DNA from 3 places in the Lysinibacillus sp. FSL L8-0126 genome. Region 3 is predicted to be linked to each of the others. Evidence: a T-box and tRNA genes for the amino acid it is inferred to sense, from the RefSeq annotation. Region 3 holds a T-box; the other regions hold tRNA genes.
The links. The T-box of region 3 lies ahead of metG (methionine--tRNA ligase). A T-box ahead of a tRNA ligase gene usually reads a tRNA of that ligase, here a tRNA-Met.

Region 1: it has a tRNA-Met gene. The T-box ahead of metG (methionine--tRNA ligase) is inferred to sense a tRNA for this amino acid. The anticodon was not compared.
Region 2: it has a tRNA-Met gene. The T-box ahead of metG (methionine--tRNA ligase) is inferred to sense a tRNA for this amino acid. The anticodon was not compared.

What each region holds. Positions count from the first base shown of each region.
Region 1 is NZ_CP152028.1:2,259,581-2,264,635, reverse strand. Features, by position in the region: gene MHI34_RS11080 (FtsK/SpoIIIE domain-containing protein) at 1-535, shown strand, start outside; gene MHI34_RS11075 (hypothetical protein) at 475-927, shown strand; gene MHI34_RS11070 (hypothetical protein) at 1,145-1,663, shown strand; gene MHI34_RS11065 (AAA family ATPase) at 1,626-2,462, opposite strand; tRNA gene MHI34_RS11060 (tRNA-Leu) at 2,593-2,673, opposite strand; tRNA gene MHI34_RS11055 (tRNA-Cys) at 2,720-2,793, opposite strand; tRNA gene MHI34_RS11050 (tRNA-Gly) at 2,802-2,876, opposite strand; tRNA gene MHI34_RS11045 (tRNA-Gln) at 2,881-2,955, opposite strand; tRNA gene MHI34_RS11040 (tRNA-His) at 2,973-3,048, opposite strand; tRNA gene MHI34_RS11035 (tRNA-His) at 3,084-3,159, opposite strand; tRNA gene MHI34_RS11030 (tRNA-Trp) at 3,172-3,245, opposite strand; tRNA gene MHI34_RS11025 (tRNA-Tyr) at 3,259-3,342, opposite strand; tRNA gene MHI34_RS11020 (tRNA-Thr) at 3,352-3,427, opposite strand; tRNA gene MHI34_RS11015 (tRNA-Phe) at 3,440-3,512, opposite strand; tRNA gene MHI34_RS11010 (tRNA-Asp) at 3,529-3,604, opposite strand; tRNA gene MHI34_RS11005 (tRNA-Met) at 3,608-3,682, opposite strand; tRNA gene MHI34_RS11000 (tRNA-Val) at 3,709-3,784, opposite strand; tRNA gene MHI34_RS10995 (tRNA-Glu) at 3,800-3,874, opposite strand; tRNA gene MHI34_RS10990 (tRNA-Ser) at 3,899-3,990, opposite strand; tRNA gene MHI34_RS10985 (tRNA-Asn) at 3,996-4,072, opposite strand; rRNA gene rrf (5S ribosomal RNA) at 4,089-4,204, opposite strand; rRNA gene MHI34_RS10975 (23S ribosomal RNA) at 4,317-5,055, opposite strand, start outside.
Region 2 is NZ_CP152028.1:2,594,493-2,599,547, forward strand. Features, by position in the region: rRNA gene MHI34_RS12665 (23S ribosomal RNA) at 1-2,461, shown strand, start outside; rRNA gene rrf (5S ribosomal RNA) at 2,627-2,742, shown strand; tRNA gene MHI34_RS12675 (tRNA-Val) at 2,753-2,828, shown strand; tRNA gene MHI34_RS12680 (tRNA-Thr) at 2,832-2,907, shown strand; tRNA gene MHI34_RS12685 (tRNA-Lys) at 2,916-2,991, shown strand; tRNA gene MHI34_RS12690 (tRNA-Leu) at 3,009-3,093, shown strand; tRNA gene MHI34_RS12695 (tRNA-Gly) at 3,129-3,203, shown strand; tRNA gene MHI34_RS12700 (tRNA-Leu) at 3,209-3,297, shown strand; tRNA gene MHI34_RS12705 (tRNA-Arg) at 3,306-3,382, shown strand; tRNA gene MHI34_RS12710 (tRNA-Pro) at 3,390-3,466, shown strand; tRNA gene MHI34_RS12715 (tRNA-Ala) at 3,483-3,558, shown strand; tRNA gene MHI34_RS12720 (tRNA-Met) at 3,586-3,659, shown strand; tRNA gene MHI34_RS12725 (tRNA-Ile) at 3,667-3,743, shown strand; tRNA gene MHI34_RS12730 (tRNA-Ser) at 3,759-3,851, shown strand; tRNA gene MHI34_RS12735 (tRNA-Met) at 3,905-3,979, shown strand; tRNA gene MHI34_RS12740 (tRNA-Asp) at 3,983-4,058, shown strand; tRNA gene MHI34_RS12745 (tRNA-Phe) at 4,116-4,191, shown strand; tRNA gene MHI34_RS12750 (tRNA-Gly) at 4,197-4,270, shown strand; tRNA gene MHI34_RS12755 (tRNA-Ile) at 4,272-4,345, shown strand; tRNA gene MHI34_RS12760 (tRNA-Asn) at 4,353-4,429, shown strand; tRNA gene MHI34_RS12765 (tRNA-Ser) at 4,439-4,529, shown strand; tRNA gene MHI34_RS12770 (tRNA-Glu) at 4,532-4,603, shown strand; gene MHI34_RS12775 (VOC family protein) at 4,664-5,055, opposite strand, start outside.
Region 3 is NZ_CP152028.1:1,865,710-1,870,764, reverse strand. Features, by position in the region: gene MHI34_RS09155 (2-isopropylmalate synthase) at 1-120, shown strand, start outside; gene metG (methionine--tRNA ligase) at 228-1,862, opposite strand; T-box leader at 1,921-2,182, opposite strand; gene MHI34_RS09145 (NIF family HAD-type phosphatase) at 2,279-2,926, opposite strand; gene fosM (FosM family fosfomycin resistance protein) at 2,942-3,367, opposite strand; gene rsgA (ribosome small subunit-dependent GTPase A) at 3,385-4,455, opposite strand; gene MHI34_RS09130 (3-oxoacyl-[acyl-carrier-protein] synthase III C-terminal domain-containing protein) at 4,858-5,055, shown strand, end outside.

The DNA.
Region 1 (5,055 bases), 390 kb from region 3:
CGCATCATATACAAAACAAGTTAATGAACTAGGGCCTATATTGGAGTTGGCACTTGGTTTAAGACTTTTAGAAATTAATATTTCAAACCCAAAGTTCACACGTTATGAATTCTTACTTATTCCTATTCAAAGTTTAATTATCGATAACTCACATGATATCCCTAAAAGTAAGAATACAATTCAATTGGACAGCGAAAAATACTGGGATTATATTAAATCCCCGCATGCTCTAATAGCTGGTGCAACATCATCTGGAAAAACATACATGTTATATTATTTAATGCTTCAATTCGCTCAACAAGATGCAGAAATCTATATCTTAGATCCTAAACGAAGCGATTTGTCCTCATTAATTCATTTTATTCCTGAAGGACATAATCATGTTGCAATAACACCTAATCAAATTTGCGGCATACTTCGAACAGTAAATGATGAAATGAATTTACGTTATGAAAAATACTTTAGCCAACCAAAATGGGAGAAAATTTTCAATACTATAATTTACAGCCAATTGTTATTTTTTTCGATGAAGTAGCTGCATTTAATGAAGAGGATAAAAAAGTTGCAAAAGAAGCTGACTCTTATTTAAAGCAATTACTATTCAAAGGTAGACAAGCAGGTATATTTTTAATACTTAGTACACAAAAACCTACTGCTGAAGCCATCCCGACAGCTATTCGTGACCAAATGGGGCTTCGAATTGCTTTAGGTCAACTCTCAAAACCTGGTTATAAAATGACACTAGGTGATGATTGGGATGAACTACCTTCTGTAGAAACCGGTACAGGAAAAGGGCTAATTATGATGGATGGAATGAACTGGAATGTACCACGTGCTTATACATCTCCTTTACTAAATCTTGAATCTATTCGTTTTCAAGATACTTTATCTAAATTATTAGAAGAAGGTAAGCAAAAATTCCAATAAGATTCTTATGAACAGAACAATTTCTCCGTTATGCCCTTTTGACCTTTTCGTTTTTGAAAGGGAAATTTCTTTGCTTGCAAAGAAAAACGGAGTGGTTTAGCGGAGCACCGTTTCAGAAATGAAAAGGCATGCCGAAGCATAGCTGAGGCAGTTAACTTGTTATATACACAAACTTAACGAGAAAATTGAATATCGCAGAGATTAATATGGAGATTGAATGTGTATAAAATTTTATAACACAAAAATTATTCAATCTTCCATAACTGAGATTTATGAATATGACGAATTAATCGCATATAATTTTACAAACCCCATTACCGTTGAAAAATCAGAACGTATAACTTTTGAAAATGCAACACCAGAAATGAAGCGTGAACGGATTGCAAGAATGAAAACTCGTTATCTTAATGAGCGTTGGGAAATTTCTAGATTAATAGACGTAAACTTTGATAACCAAACAAGTTTCCTTACGTTAACGTTTAAAGAAAACATTCAAGATATAACAAGTTGCAATTATGAATTCATGAAATTTATTAAACGATTAAACTACAAAATATATAAAACGAAAAAAGCCACTTTAAAATATTTAGCTGTATGGGAATTACAAAAACGTGGGGCAATTCATTATCATATCCTATTATTTTCAATATCTAAAATCCCTTATACAGAACTCTCAAAGTTATGGAAGTTTGGATCAGTTAATATAAAAAAAGTAGATCTTCCGAGACATTCTTAATATCTTCTCTAGATTTACTATATTTAGATGCAATATTCCCTTGATACCCTACCATTAAATCATTAACTATAAACGTTGAAGAACTAAATATTCCCATCTGAGCAACATCTTTATTCTGTTCGAATCTCCATCTAATTTCACCCGTTTTCATTGTTTCTTCTTGTCTTCTCATTGTATAAACTATTCCTAAAGGAGTTATCTCTAATTCCTCATCATACATTAGATTAGATATAACCGTATTTAATAGTCTTATACCTAAAATTGAATATCGATCAATCTTTGCTGGAACAATATAATAATCTGAAGCAAATAAAGCTGCATCAGTATAAAAAGAAATAGTAGGTGGACAATCAATAAATATATAATCATACAATTCTTTTAATTTATGCTCATTAATAAATTTGTTTAGTCTTTTATATAACGATTTATTAGAAGTATCATCTTTAATTATATCAATCGTACCACATATCAAGTCAATATTTGGTTCACTTTCAAATTTTAAAATAACCTCCGAAACAGATGGAATCTTTGGTCTTTCTGAAATCGTTTTAGTATCTTCAAAAATCTTTCGAATAGTTATTCTATGACGATAATCATTCATATATTCTTCAGCTTGATTTACAAGGTCCATAATTGATTGTGTTGTATTAAATTGTGGATCTAAATCGATTAATAGAATCTTTTTTCCTTCATAATTAGCTAGATATTCTCCTATACCTATACAAAGAGTGGTTTTTCCTACGCCACCTTTCATATTAATAAAAGAAACTACTTTACCATCTTTAATTTCTTGACTCATATACCAAATACCCCCATTCAAATTAATACTATTTTACCACAAATTATTGAACATCTTTTAAAGTTTTCTACATATTTTCTACATAAAAAAAAGAACCCTTGTTATTTCAAGGATTCTTCGCTGTAAAAGATACCGGTGGTCGGGGTCGAACCGACACTCCAAAGGAACACGATTTTGAGTCGTGCGCGTCTGCCAATTCCGCCACACCGGCATAATGGAGATAAAAAAAATCGGATACACCGATTAGAGTTAAAATATGGAGGCGGCAACCGGATTTGAACCGGTGATAAAGGTGTTGCAGACCTGTGCCTTACCACTTGGCTATGCCGCCATCGAAGTTGGAGCGGAAGACGAGGTTCGAACTCGCGACCCCCACCTTGGCAAGGTGGTGTTCTACCACTGAACTACTTCCGCAAAATGGCTGGGGTACCTGGATTCGAACCAGGGCATGACGGAATCAAAATCCGTTGCCTTACCGCTTGGCTATACCCCAAAAGATAATTATATAAATGGGGCGACTGATGGGAATCGAACCCACGAGTGCCGGAACCACAATCCGGTGCGTTAACCACTTCGCCACAATCGCCATTATATTATAATTTTTATTAATTTTACTTTAAATGGGGCGACTGATGGGAATCGAACCCACGAATGCCGGAACCACAATCCGGTGCGTTAACCACTTCGCCACAATCGCCATAAAATTAATTGGCAGGGGCAGTAGGAATCGAACCCACACCAAAGGTTTTGGAGACCTCTATTCTACCGTTGAACTATGCCCCTATAATAATAAAACTGGTGGAGGGGGACGGATTCGAACCGCCGAACCCTAAGGAGCGGATTTACAGTCCGCCGCGTTTAGCCACTTCGCTACCCCTCCGGGAATACATGGTGCCGGCGATAGGAGTCGAACCCACGACCTACTGATTACAAGTCAGTTGCTCTACCAACTGAGCTACACCGGCAAAAAAACATGATGGGTCAGGACGGAATCGAACCGCCGACACTTAGAGCTTCAATCTAATGCTCTACCAACTGAGCTACTGACCCTTGTTATTAAAATAAATGGCGGTCCCGACCGGGATCGAACCGGCGATCTCCTGCGTGACAGGCAGGCATGTTAACCGCTACACCACGGGACCATTTGGTTGCGGGGGCCGGATTTGAACCAACGACCTTCGGGTTATGAGCCCGACGAGCTACCACTGCTCCACCCCGCGATAATCATATACTATTGTAAAAATAATGGTGGAGGATGACGGGCTCGAACCGCCGACCCTCTGCTTGTAAGGCAGATGCTCTCCCAGCTGAGCTAATCCTCCATCTGGGTATTTAAATGGTGACCCCTACGGGATTCGAACCCGTGTTACCGCCGTGAAAGGGCGGTGTCTTAACCACTTGACCAAGGGGCCAACTTTTGGAATAAATCAAAGTGCTGGCGGAGAGTAAGGGATTTGAACCCTTGAGACAGTGTTAACCGCCTACACGATTTCCAATCGTGCTCCTTCGGCCACTCGGACAACTCTCCAAGAATGGCTCCGAAGGCAGGACTCGAACCTGCGACAACCTGATTAACAGTCAGGTGCTACTACCAACTGAGCTACTTCGGAATAATTTTAGTATATAGCCTAGCGACGTCCTACTCTCACAGGGGGAAGCCCCCAACTACCATCGGCGCTAAAGAGCTTAACTTCCGTGTTCGGTATGGGAACGGGTGTGACCTCTTTGCCATCATCACTAGACTATTTGAAAGACAATACTTATTATAACATATTTTATCAAAATTACAAGTATATTATAATATTTTTTATTCTTTCAAAACTGGATAAACGTACATTGAATGGTTCAAACATTTTGGTTAAGTCCTCGATCGATTAGTATTCGTCAGCTCCATGTGTCACCACACTTCCACCTCGAACCTATCTACCTCATCGTCTTTGAGGGATCTTACTTACTTGCGTAATGGGAAATCTCATCTTGAGGGGGGCTTCATGCTTAGATGCTTTCAGCACTTATCCCGTCCACACATAGCTACCCAGCGATGCCTTTGGCAAGACAACTGGTACACCAGCGGTGTGTCCATCCCGGTCCTCTCGTACTAAGGACAGCTCCTCTCAAATTTCCTACGCCCACGACGGATAGGGACCGAACTGTCTCACGACGTTCTGAACCCAGCTCGCGTACCGCTTTAATGGGCGAACAGCCCAACCCTTGGGACCGACTACAGCCCCAGGATGCGATGAGCCGACATCGAGGTGCCAAACCTCCCCGTCGATGTGGACTCTTGGGGGAGATAAGCCTGTTATCCCCGGGGTAGCTTTTATCCGTTGAGCGATGGCCCTTCCATGCGGAACCACCGGATCACTAAGCCCGTCTTTCGACCCTGCTCGACTTGTAGGTCTCGCAGTCAAGCTCCCTTGTGCCTTTACACTCTACGAATGATTTCCAACCATTCTGAGGGAACCTTTGGGCGCCTCCGTTACCTTTTAGGAGGCGACCGCCCCAGTCAAACTGTCCGCCTGACACTGTCTCCTGCCCCGCTAAGGGGCATGGGTTAGAATTTCAATACAACCAGGGTAGTATCCCACCGACG
Region 2 (5,055 bases), 730 kb from region 3:
AAGGCTAAATACTACCTAGTGACCGATAGTGAACCAGTACCGTGAGGGAAAGGTGAAAAGCACCCCGGAAGGGGAGTGAAAGAGATCCTGAAACCGTGTGCCTACAAGTAGTTAGAGCCCGTTAATGGGTGATAGCGTGCCTTTTGTAGAATGAACCGGCGAGTTACGATTACGTGCGAGGTTAAGCTTTAGAAGGCGGAGCCGCAGCGAAAGCGAGTCTGAATAGGGCGAAATAGTACGTGGTCGTAGACCCGAAACCAGGTGATCTACCCATGTCCAGGGTGAAGGTAAGGTAACACTTACTGGAGGCCCGAACCCACGCACGTTGAAAAGTGCGGGGATGAGGTGTGGGTAGCGGAGAAATTCCAATCGAACTTGGAGATAGCTGGTTCTCTCCGAAATAGCTTTAGGGCTAGCCTCGTGATGAGAATACTGGAGGTAGAGCACTGTTTGGACTAGGGGGCCATCCCGGTTTACCGAATTCAGACAAACTCCGAATGCCAGATATTTATACACGGGAGTCAGACTGCGAGTGATAAGATCCGTAGTCAAAAGGGAAACAGCCCAGACCACCAGCTAAGGTCCCAAAGTAATCGTTAAGTGGAAAAGGATGTGGCGTTGCACAGACAACCAGGATGTTGGCTTAGAAGCAGCCATCATTTAAAGAGTGCGTAATAGCTCACTGGTCGAGTGACGCTGCGCCGAAAATGTATCGGGGCTAAACGATTCACCGAAGCTGTGGATTGACATCTACGATGTCAGTGGTAGGAGAGCGTTCTAAGTGCGTTGAAGTCAGACCGGAAGGACTGGTGGAGCGCTTAGAAGTGAGAATGCCGGTATGAGTAGCGAAAGACGGGTGAGAATCCCGTCCACCGTATGACTAAGGTTTCCTGAGGAAGGCTCGTCCGCTCAGGGTTAGTCGGGACCTAAGCCGAGGCCGATAGGCGTAGGCGATGGACAACAGGTTGATATTCCTGTACCACCTCCTCACCGTTTGAGAAATGGGGGGACGCAGTAGGATAGGGTAAGCGCGCTGTTGGTTATGCGCGTCCAAGCAGTAAGGCGTGTGTGTAGGCAAATCCGCACACTGTAACGTTGAGCTGTGATGGCGAGTCCGTATGGACGAAGTTCCTGATTTCACACTGCCAAGAAAAGCCTCTATCGAGGTGAGAGGTGCCCGTACCGCAAACCGACACAGGTAGTCGAGGAGAGAATCCTAAGGTGTGCGAGAGAACTCTCGTTAAGGAACTCGGCAAAATGACCCCGTAACTTCGGGAGAAGGGGTGCTCTTGAGCGTGCAAGCGCATGAGAGCCGCAGTGAATAGGCCCAGGCGACTGTTTAGCAAAAACACAGGTCTCTGCAAAACCGTAAGGTGACGTATAGGGGCTGACGCCTGCCCGGTGCTGGAAGGTTAAGAGGAGTGGTTAGCGCAAGCGAAGCTGCGAATTGAAGCCCCAGTAAACGGCGGCCGTAACTATAACGGTCCTAAGGTAGCGAAATTCCTTGTCGGGTAAGTTCCGACCCGCACGAAAGGCGTAACGATCTGGGCACTGTCTCAACGAGAGACTCGGTGAAATTATAGTACCTGTGAAGATGCAGGTTACCCGCGACAGGACGGAAAGACCCCGTGGAGCTTTACTGTAGCCTGATATTGAATTTTGGTACAACTTGTACAGGATAGGTAGGAGCCAGAGATCTCGGAGCGCCAGCTTCGAAGGAGGCGTCGGTGGGATACTACCCTGGTTGTATTGAAATTCTAACCCATGCCCCTTAGCGGGGCAGGAGACAGTGTCAGGCGGACAGTTTGACTGGGGCGGTCGCCTCCTAAAAGGTAACGGAGGCGCCCAAAGGTTCCCTCAGAATGGTTGGAAATCATTCGTAGAGTGTAAAGGCACAAGGGAGCTTGACTGCGAGACCTACAAGTCGAGCAGGGTCGAAAGACGGGCTTAGTGATCCGGTGGTTCCGCATGGAAGGGCCATCGCTCAACGGATAAAAGCTACCCCGGGGATAACAGGCTTATCTCCCCCAAGAGTCCACATCGACGGGGAGGTTTGGCACCTCGATGTCGGCTCATCGCATCCTGGGGCTGTAGTCGGTCCCAAGGGTTGGGCTGTTCGCCCATTAAAGCGGTACGCGAGCTGGGTTCAGAACGTCGTGAGACAGTTCGGTCCCTATCCGTCGTGGGCGTAGGAAATTTGAGAGGAGCTGTCCTTAGTACGAGAGGACCGGGATGGACACACCGCTGGTGTACCAGTTGTCTTGCCAAAGGCATCGCTGGGTAGCTATGTGTGGACGGGATAAGTGCTGAAAGCATCTAAGCATGAAGCCCCCCTCAAGATGAGATTTCCCATTACGCAAGTAAGTAAGATCCCTCAAAGACGATGAGGTAGATAGGTTCGAGGTGGAAGTGTGGTGACACATGGAGCTGACGAATACTAATCGATCGAGGACTTAACCAAAATGTTTGAACCATTCAATGAACCGTTTATCCAGTTTTGAAAGAACAACTCTTTCAAAAAAGAGAGCTTCAAGACACCATTTATTTTGAAGCTGATATAAAGGAACTTCTGCTAAGAACGCAACATCCATGTTGCAACGCAGAAGCCAGCACATCCATGTGCAAGTCTAGTGATGATGGCAAAGAGGTCACACCCGTTCCCATACCGAACACGGAAGTTAAGCTCTTTAGCGCCGATGGTAGTTGGGGGCTTCCCCCTGTGAGAGTAGGACGTCGCTAGGCATAATACCCAGGAGGATTAGCTCAGCTGGGAGAGCATCTGCCTTACAAGCAGAGGGTCGGCGGTTCGAGCCCGTCATCCTCCACCATATGCCGGTTTAGCTCAGCAGGTAGAGCAACTGACTTGTAATCAGTAGGTCGTGGGTTCGATTCCTATAGCCGGCACCATTTTTTTAGAGCCATTAGCTCAGTTGGTAGAGCATCTGACTTTTAATCAGAGGGTCGAAGGTTCGAGTCCTTCATGGCTCACCATTTTTAAATAATAATAAGCGGGTGTGGCGGAATTGGCAGACGCACTAGACTTAGGATCTAGCGCCGCAAGGCGTGGGGGTTCGACTCCCTTCACCCGCACCATTATTTCATTGCCAGATAAAAAAACTTATGCACATGCGGAAGTAGTTCAGTGGTAGAACACCACCTTGCCAAGGTGGGGGTCGCGAGTTCGAACCTCGTCTTCCGCTCCAAATGTGCCGGGGTGGCGGAACTGGCAGACGCACAGGACTTAAAATCCTGCGGTAGGTGACTACCGTACCGGTTCGATTCCGGTCCTCGGCACCATTTTTAATGCGCCCGTAGCTCAATTGGATAGAGCGTCTGACTACGGATCAGAAGGTTATGGGTTCGACTCCTGTCGGGCGCGCCAAAAAGAACGGGAAGTAGCTCAGCTTGGTAGAGCACTTGGTTTGGGACCAAGGGGTCGCAGGTTCGAATCCTGTCTTCCCGACCATTTCCAAAGAAATTATGGGGCCTTAGCTCAGCTGGGAGAGCGCCTGCCTTGCACGCAGGAGGTCAGCGGTTCGATCCCGCTAGGCTCCACCATAATAAATTAACCAGTATAAAGATCCTGGCGGCGTAGCTCAGCTGGCTAGAGCGTACGGTTCATACCCGTAAGGTCGGGGGTTCGATCCCCTCTGCCGCCATCTTAAAGGACCTTTAGCTCAGTTGGTTAGAGCAGACGGCTCATAACCGTCCGGTCGCAGGTTCGAGTCCTGCAAGGTCCACCATTTATATATTGCAACGGAGGTATACCCAAGTCTGGCTGAAGGGATCGGTCTTGAAAACCGACAGGCGGGTAACACCGCGCGGGGGTTCGAATCCCTCTACCTCCTCCAGTTTTAAATCTTTATAAATGGTGCTTTAAAAACTCGAAACCGTATAAAATTATCGCGGGGTGGAGCAGTGGTAGCTCGTCGGGCTCATAACCCGAAGGTCGTTGGTTCAAATCCGGCCCCCGCAACCAAATGGTCCCGTGGTGTAGCGGTTAACATGCCTGCCTGTCACGCAGGAGATCGCCGGTTCGATCCCGGTCGGGACCGCCATTATTTTCATAAGAAGATATGATAAGCAAAAGAAAATAAGCTTAGCATGGACGAAATGGGTCAGTAGCTCAGTTGGTAGAGCATTAGATTGAAGCTCTAAGTGTCGGCGGTTCGATTCCGTCCTGACCCACCATTTATGCGGGTGTAGTTTAATGGTAAAACCTCAGCCTTCCAAGCTGATGTCGTGGGTTCGATTCCCATCACCCGCTCCAAGGGCCTATAGCTCAGCTGGTTAGAGCGCACGCCTGATAAGCGTGAGGTCGATGGTTCGAGTCCATTTAGGCCCATCATTATTCCGAAGTAGCTCAGTTGGTAGTAGCACCTGACTGTTAATCAGGTTGTCGCAGGTTCGAGTCCTGCCTTCGGAGCCATTTTTATGTGGGGAAGTACTCAAGAGGCTGAAGAGGCGCCCCTGCTAAGGGTGTAGGTCGGGTAACCGGCGCGAGGGTTCAAATCCCTCCTTCTCCGCCATTGGCCCGTTGGTCAAGTGGTTAAGACACCGCCCTTTCACGGCGGTAACACGGGTTCGAATCCCGTACGGGTCATACTAAAAAACAGTAGATGCACACGCATCTACTGTTTTTTCATATTCATAGATATAAATATTACTCTTGATTCAATGCATTTTCATCCATATAAACTACTTCCCAGATATGCCCATCTACATCCTGAAATCCCCAGCCATACATAAACCCATGATCTTGGGGTTCACTATAAGATTTACCACCGGAGGCCAGTGCCTTATTTACTAATTGATCTACTTGCTCTCGATTTTCAGCAGATAGACATAAAATTGCTTCTGCAGACGTAGTAGTATTTGTAATTTCCTTCTTACTAAACCCTTTGAATCGTTCTTCCACCATCATTAATACGAAGATATTTTCACTAATAATCATTGAGGCTGTAGTCTCATCGCTAAATTGTTGATTGAACTCAAAACCTAGTTCCTTAAAGAAGTTGATGGATTTGTTTAGATCTTTCACTGGTAAATTGATAA
Region 3 (5,055 bases):
GATGGCGAAAAGTATATTGCCAAAGCAGCTGATACTGATATTCTAAAGGCAAGTGCCTTAGCCTATATTAATGCTATCAATAGCATTGTTGTAGCAAAATTAACACCTGTGATGAATTAAATTGAATTGAAAAAAGCAGTATGACGTATGTGAACTACCCCGTAAAAATTAGACATCAATCTATCTTTTTGGGGTCAGATCATATGAGTCATACTGCTTTTTCAAATCTAACGACTGTCCCTCACTAATTTTTGATACTCTTCTTCAATTCGTTCAATGTCAAGACGTTCAAACAAAGGAGCTACTGCTTGAATCATTTGAGGCAATTCTACTTGTTCATGCCACATCATTTCCTGTATGCCTAACATATTCCTTACCTTCTCTGCTGAAAATGGTAAGAAAGGATGCAGTAGCTGTCCTAAATTAGCAATAATATAGACACAGGTTGCTAGTGTACGATTACTAGCCTCCACATTTTCTTTTACTTGTTGCCATGGCTGTTGTACGTCAAAATAGCGATTAGCCCCTCGAATATACTCAAAAATGGCTTCTAACGCTTGTTTAAAATGCCCTCCTTCAATCAGCCTGCCCGCTTCATTAAACAGTTGAATGGTTTGTTTACGAATATTGCTATCTACTTCAGCCTGTGGCACCTGGCTGGCAAAGGATTTCTCAATAAACTTCAATGTACGATTGACAAAATTACCATAGGCACCGAGTAATTCACTATTATGACTGTAAATAAATTCTCGCCATGAAAAATCTGTATCACGGTTTTCTGGCGCATTCATCGTTAAGAAGTAGCGAATGGCGTCTGCGTCATAACGACTTAAAATATACGGAACCCACACAGCCCAATTTTGACTAGTTAATAATTTTCGTTTTTCTAATGTTAAATATTCGTTCGATACGATATGTGTTGGTAATGCTTGCGCCCCAATTCCCATTAAAATAGCTGGCCAAATAACCGTATGGAAAGGAATATTATCCTTCCCATGGACATAATACGAAATGGTCTCTTCATTCCATAAATCTTCAATCGCTATTTGATGCTCTTTTGCCCACTCTAGACTTGCTGATAGATAACCAGCTACTGCTTCAATCCATACATATATTTTTTTCCCTTCAAAGCCTGGCACTGGGACATCTATGCCGTTTGGTAAATCTCTTGTTACTGCTCGGTCAGGAACCCCTTCTGCCAAGTAACGCTCCGTTAAACCTAAAGCATTATCTCGCCAACGTTTATGGGCCTTCGCTTCTGCCACATAAGACTCCAATCTACCTTGAAATTGACTAAAGGTAAAATAAAAATGCTCTGTCTCACGAATAACAGGCTCATTGCCACATATTTTGCAACGTTTATCTATTAAATCCAGTGGGTCTAAGATTTCTGAGCAGTTATCACATTGATCTCCCCTTGCCTTTGCACCACAATTTGGGCAAATTCCCTCAACAAATCGATCGGGTAGAAATTGTTGATCTGTCTCACAGTAAGCCTGTTCAATTTTCTTTTTGTATAAAAAATTGTTAGCTAGTAGCTGTAAAAATAGGCCCTTTACGGATTCATGATGGTGTTCTGCATCTGTTCTAGTGTATAAATCATAGGTAAATCCTAAATCACGAAAGCACTGCGTAAATTCAGCATGATAGTGATTGGCAATGGCCTCTGTTGTTGTATTTTCTTGTGCTGCACGAATAGAAATAGGTGTACCATTACAATCACTGCCTGATACATATAAAACCTGCTCACCTTTTTGTCGGTAATATCTAGCCAAAATATCACCTGGTAATAGTGCGGCAACATGCCCTAAATGCAAAGAACCATTTGCATATGGCCAAGCGCCTCCAATAACAATTGTCATTCTAGTTTGCTCCCCTCACTAAAAAAATGGTAAAAAAAAAATCGTCCTAATCAAATCTGATTAGGACGAGTATACCCGTGTTACCACCTATATTTACAAATAGCTCACACTATTTGTCTCCATCAGTACGTCTCCATTCAAAATGAGAGATACTGCCGCTGTTGTAACGAGTGCCCATCTCGTCGTAATCTACTTGCTAAAAAGCTTTCGGTACGAAGCTCAAAGGTCATTTTCAAAAGGGTTCATTTACCTCATTTCCACCAACAGAGGCTCTCTACAAAATGCTGCTCCAATTTACTTTTCCTTTTCAATGCTTTTCCTATAGGATTGGCACTATTTTACGCTTTCTAGTGATGAAATGCAATGATTGTCGTTAAATCAACTCTATTTTTCGATAAAGATTAAAATTTAAGCAATTAATTGAATGTGATGTTTAATAACGCTGTTAAATCATCTATTATAATGTCTGCCTTTTGCAATTCGTTATCCTGTGCAAAGCCAAAACGAACGCCTATCGACTGTAGTTGATTGTCATGTGCAGCCTGAATATCCGACGAACGATCTCCCACCACTACCCCGTTCTGGATTTCATTTTCTTCTACAACTCGTTTTACTAGATCTGATTTATGCCCACTTACAATAGATTGAATGCTGTAGATTCCCTTTATAAAACGCTCTAATTGATAGGTTTCAACAATCGCCTGTAAATAGTCAACCTGTCCATTACTCGCTATGTATAACGGATAATTCTCTGATAATGCTGCAAGAGTTTGTTCAGCATATGGATATAAAGCTCCCTGATGATTGCGTATTTGCTCAATCAGCTTTACATGGAATAAAACATTGCTCTCTTCACGTATCTCTATTGTATGCATAGGACATAATGTTTCCCACACAACAGGTAAAGGAACGCCCATTATTTCTCTGTATTTTTCTATCGGTGTTTCTCCTTGCCACAAGCCACTTGTCCGTAGCACATCAAATGTTGCGTCGAGCGCAGGCTCTAATATAAGATTTGTTTGAAATAACGTGCCATCCATATCAAAAATAAAAGCTTTATTCATAGAATCACTCCCTGATTAATTATCAAAAAACGTCATGTGAGGCTTTTCCTGCTTATAATAAGCCAAACGATCTTGCAAAGTTCCTGTATGAAATTCAAATTTATGACCATCTGGGTCTGTAAAGTAAATCGATTTTTTGTCCTTCTCATCTCTTTGACGCCCTGTTAAAATATTGACCTTTAATTGTAGCAATTTATCATACATTTTATTATAGTCATCCTCACAAATAGTAAAGGCGATGTGGGTATAGGAATGATGGATTTCATTCCGTGGTATATCCCTCTCTACATTCAGGGCGAGCCACAGCCCATTTACATCAAAATAGGCTGTGCTTTTCCCCTTTACTAGCAATTTAGCATCGAAAACATTTTCATAGAATGCGGTGGATTCCTCTAAATTGGATACAGAAAATAGTAAATGATTAATATGTTGAATGGTCATAACTAAGCTCCTAATGCTTATTTTTTACCTTTTTTTATTCCTTTAGAAATCTGCTTCCATTTACGTTGCTCCTCAAGTTTCGCCTGTGCATTGGTTTTGCGTTCCATATAAGCTAATTCTCTTTGGAGCTTAAAGTAGCTTTGGAGGCGATATTGATCCAACTCTCCATCAACAATAGCTTGCTGGACAGCACAATAAGGCTCTTTTTGATGAGTACAATCACGATAACGACAAGCTGTTGCTAGTTCCTCAATATCTTGAAAGCTTGAAGCTAAACTATCACCTTGATCCCATAATTGAAGCTCACGCATCCCTGGTGTATCGATTAAACAGCCCCCATCTGGTAATATGACTAACTCTCGATGAGTAGTTGTATGACGACCCTTAGCATCTTCCTCACGAATACCAGCAACCTTCATCAGCATCTCCCCACACAAAGCATTTGTTAAGGTCGACTTCCCTGCCCCTGAAGAGCCTAGCAATGCCCCTGTCACTCCCTCCGTGAACAATGTCTTAATTTCCATTAAGCCTTCGCCCGATAAAGCACTCGTCACAAAAATATCTACACCAAATGCTACAGACTCAACTTCTTGTACCAAGCTTGCAGTATCCTCACATAAATCTGCCTTCGTCAGGACAATCACTGGCCTTGCCCCTGAATCCCAGGCAGCTACTAAATATCTCTCCAAACGTCGAATATTAAAATCAGCGTTCAAGCTCATAACAAGTAACACGATATCGACATTTGATGCGACAATCTGTTCTTGAATTTCAGTTCCTGCAACTTTACGTGAAAATACAGATTTTCGTTGGAATAGCTGATGAATAATTGCTCGTTCCTCACCAGGCATTTTCTCTACTAGCACCCAATCACCAACTGCTGGATAGTCCTCCCGAGCTAAAGACGTATACGCATAATGACCAGCAATTGTCGCAAGCCATTCGCCCTCTTCGGCTAACACTCGGTAAGAATGCTTATGCTCTAATGTAACCCTTGCAGGCACACAATTCTTCAATTTAGGCTGTTTTTTCATTTCCATCATTTGCTCTTCAAAATACGTTGTAAAACCTACTGTTGTTAAATTCAATTTATTTTCCTCCTAAACGTACATATCCTTGACGCCTCAGCGCAATGTCTGTAATATCCGCCAGAGACTCTATCGTCATTCAGCATTTTTTGAACCACGAAAAAAACCTTGTAGCTGCAATTCGGCAGTTACAAGGTTTCACAGGCACGTTTAAAAGATACACAAATACCCCGAGTTATAGCACGGCGTCACTTTGTATATTTTAGGCGTGTGAAATGGAACAAACCGAATTGCAGTTCGCTAAAAATAGATCTATTCATCATGTCACATCACCTTCTTTCCATTTAGTTGTTATCAATATAGCTAAATTTTCAGAAATTGTCAATTATAATCTTATAAGCATTTATTCTAATCCTTGACGCATAGAATGAACAAGACCACTAAATGCGAGGAGATGTTGAATTGCCTAAAATCATTTCTATTAGCACACATCAACCACCTTACACATTACAGCAATCAAATGCAGAGGAACTAACGAAAGAGCTTTTCTATGCAAAAATCCCAAAACTAGAGCGCTACTTAAAGGTTTTTGAAAATGGTGGCATCGACACCCGCCATTTTTGTGTTCCATCAGAATGGCATCGTACGAATCACTCCTTT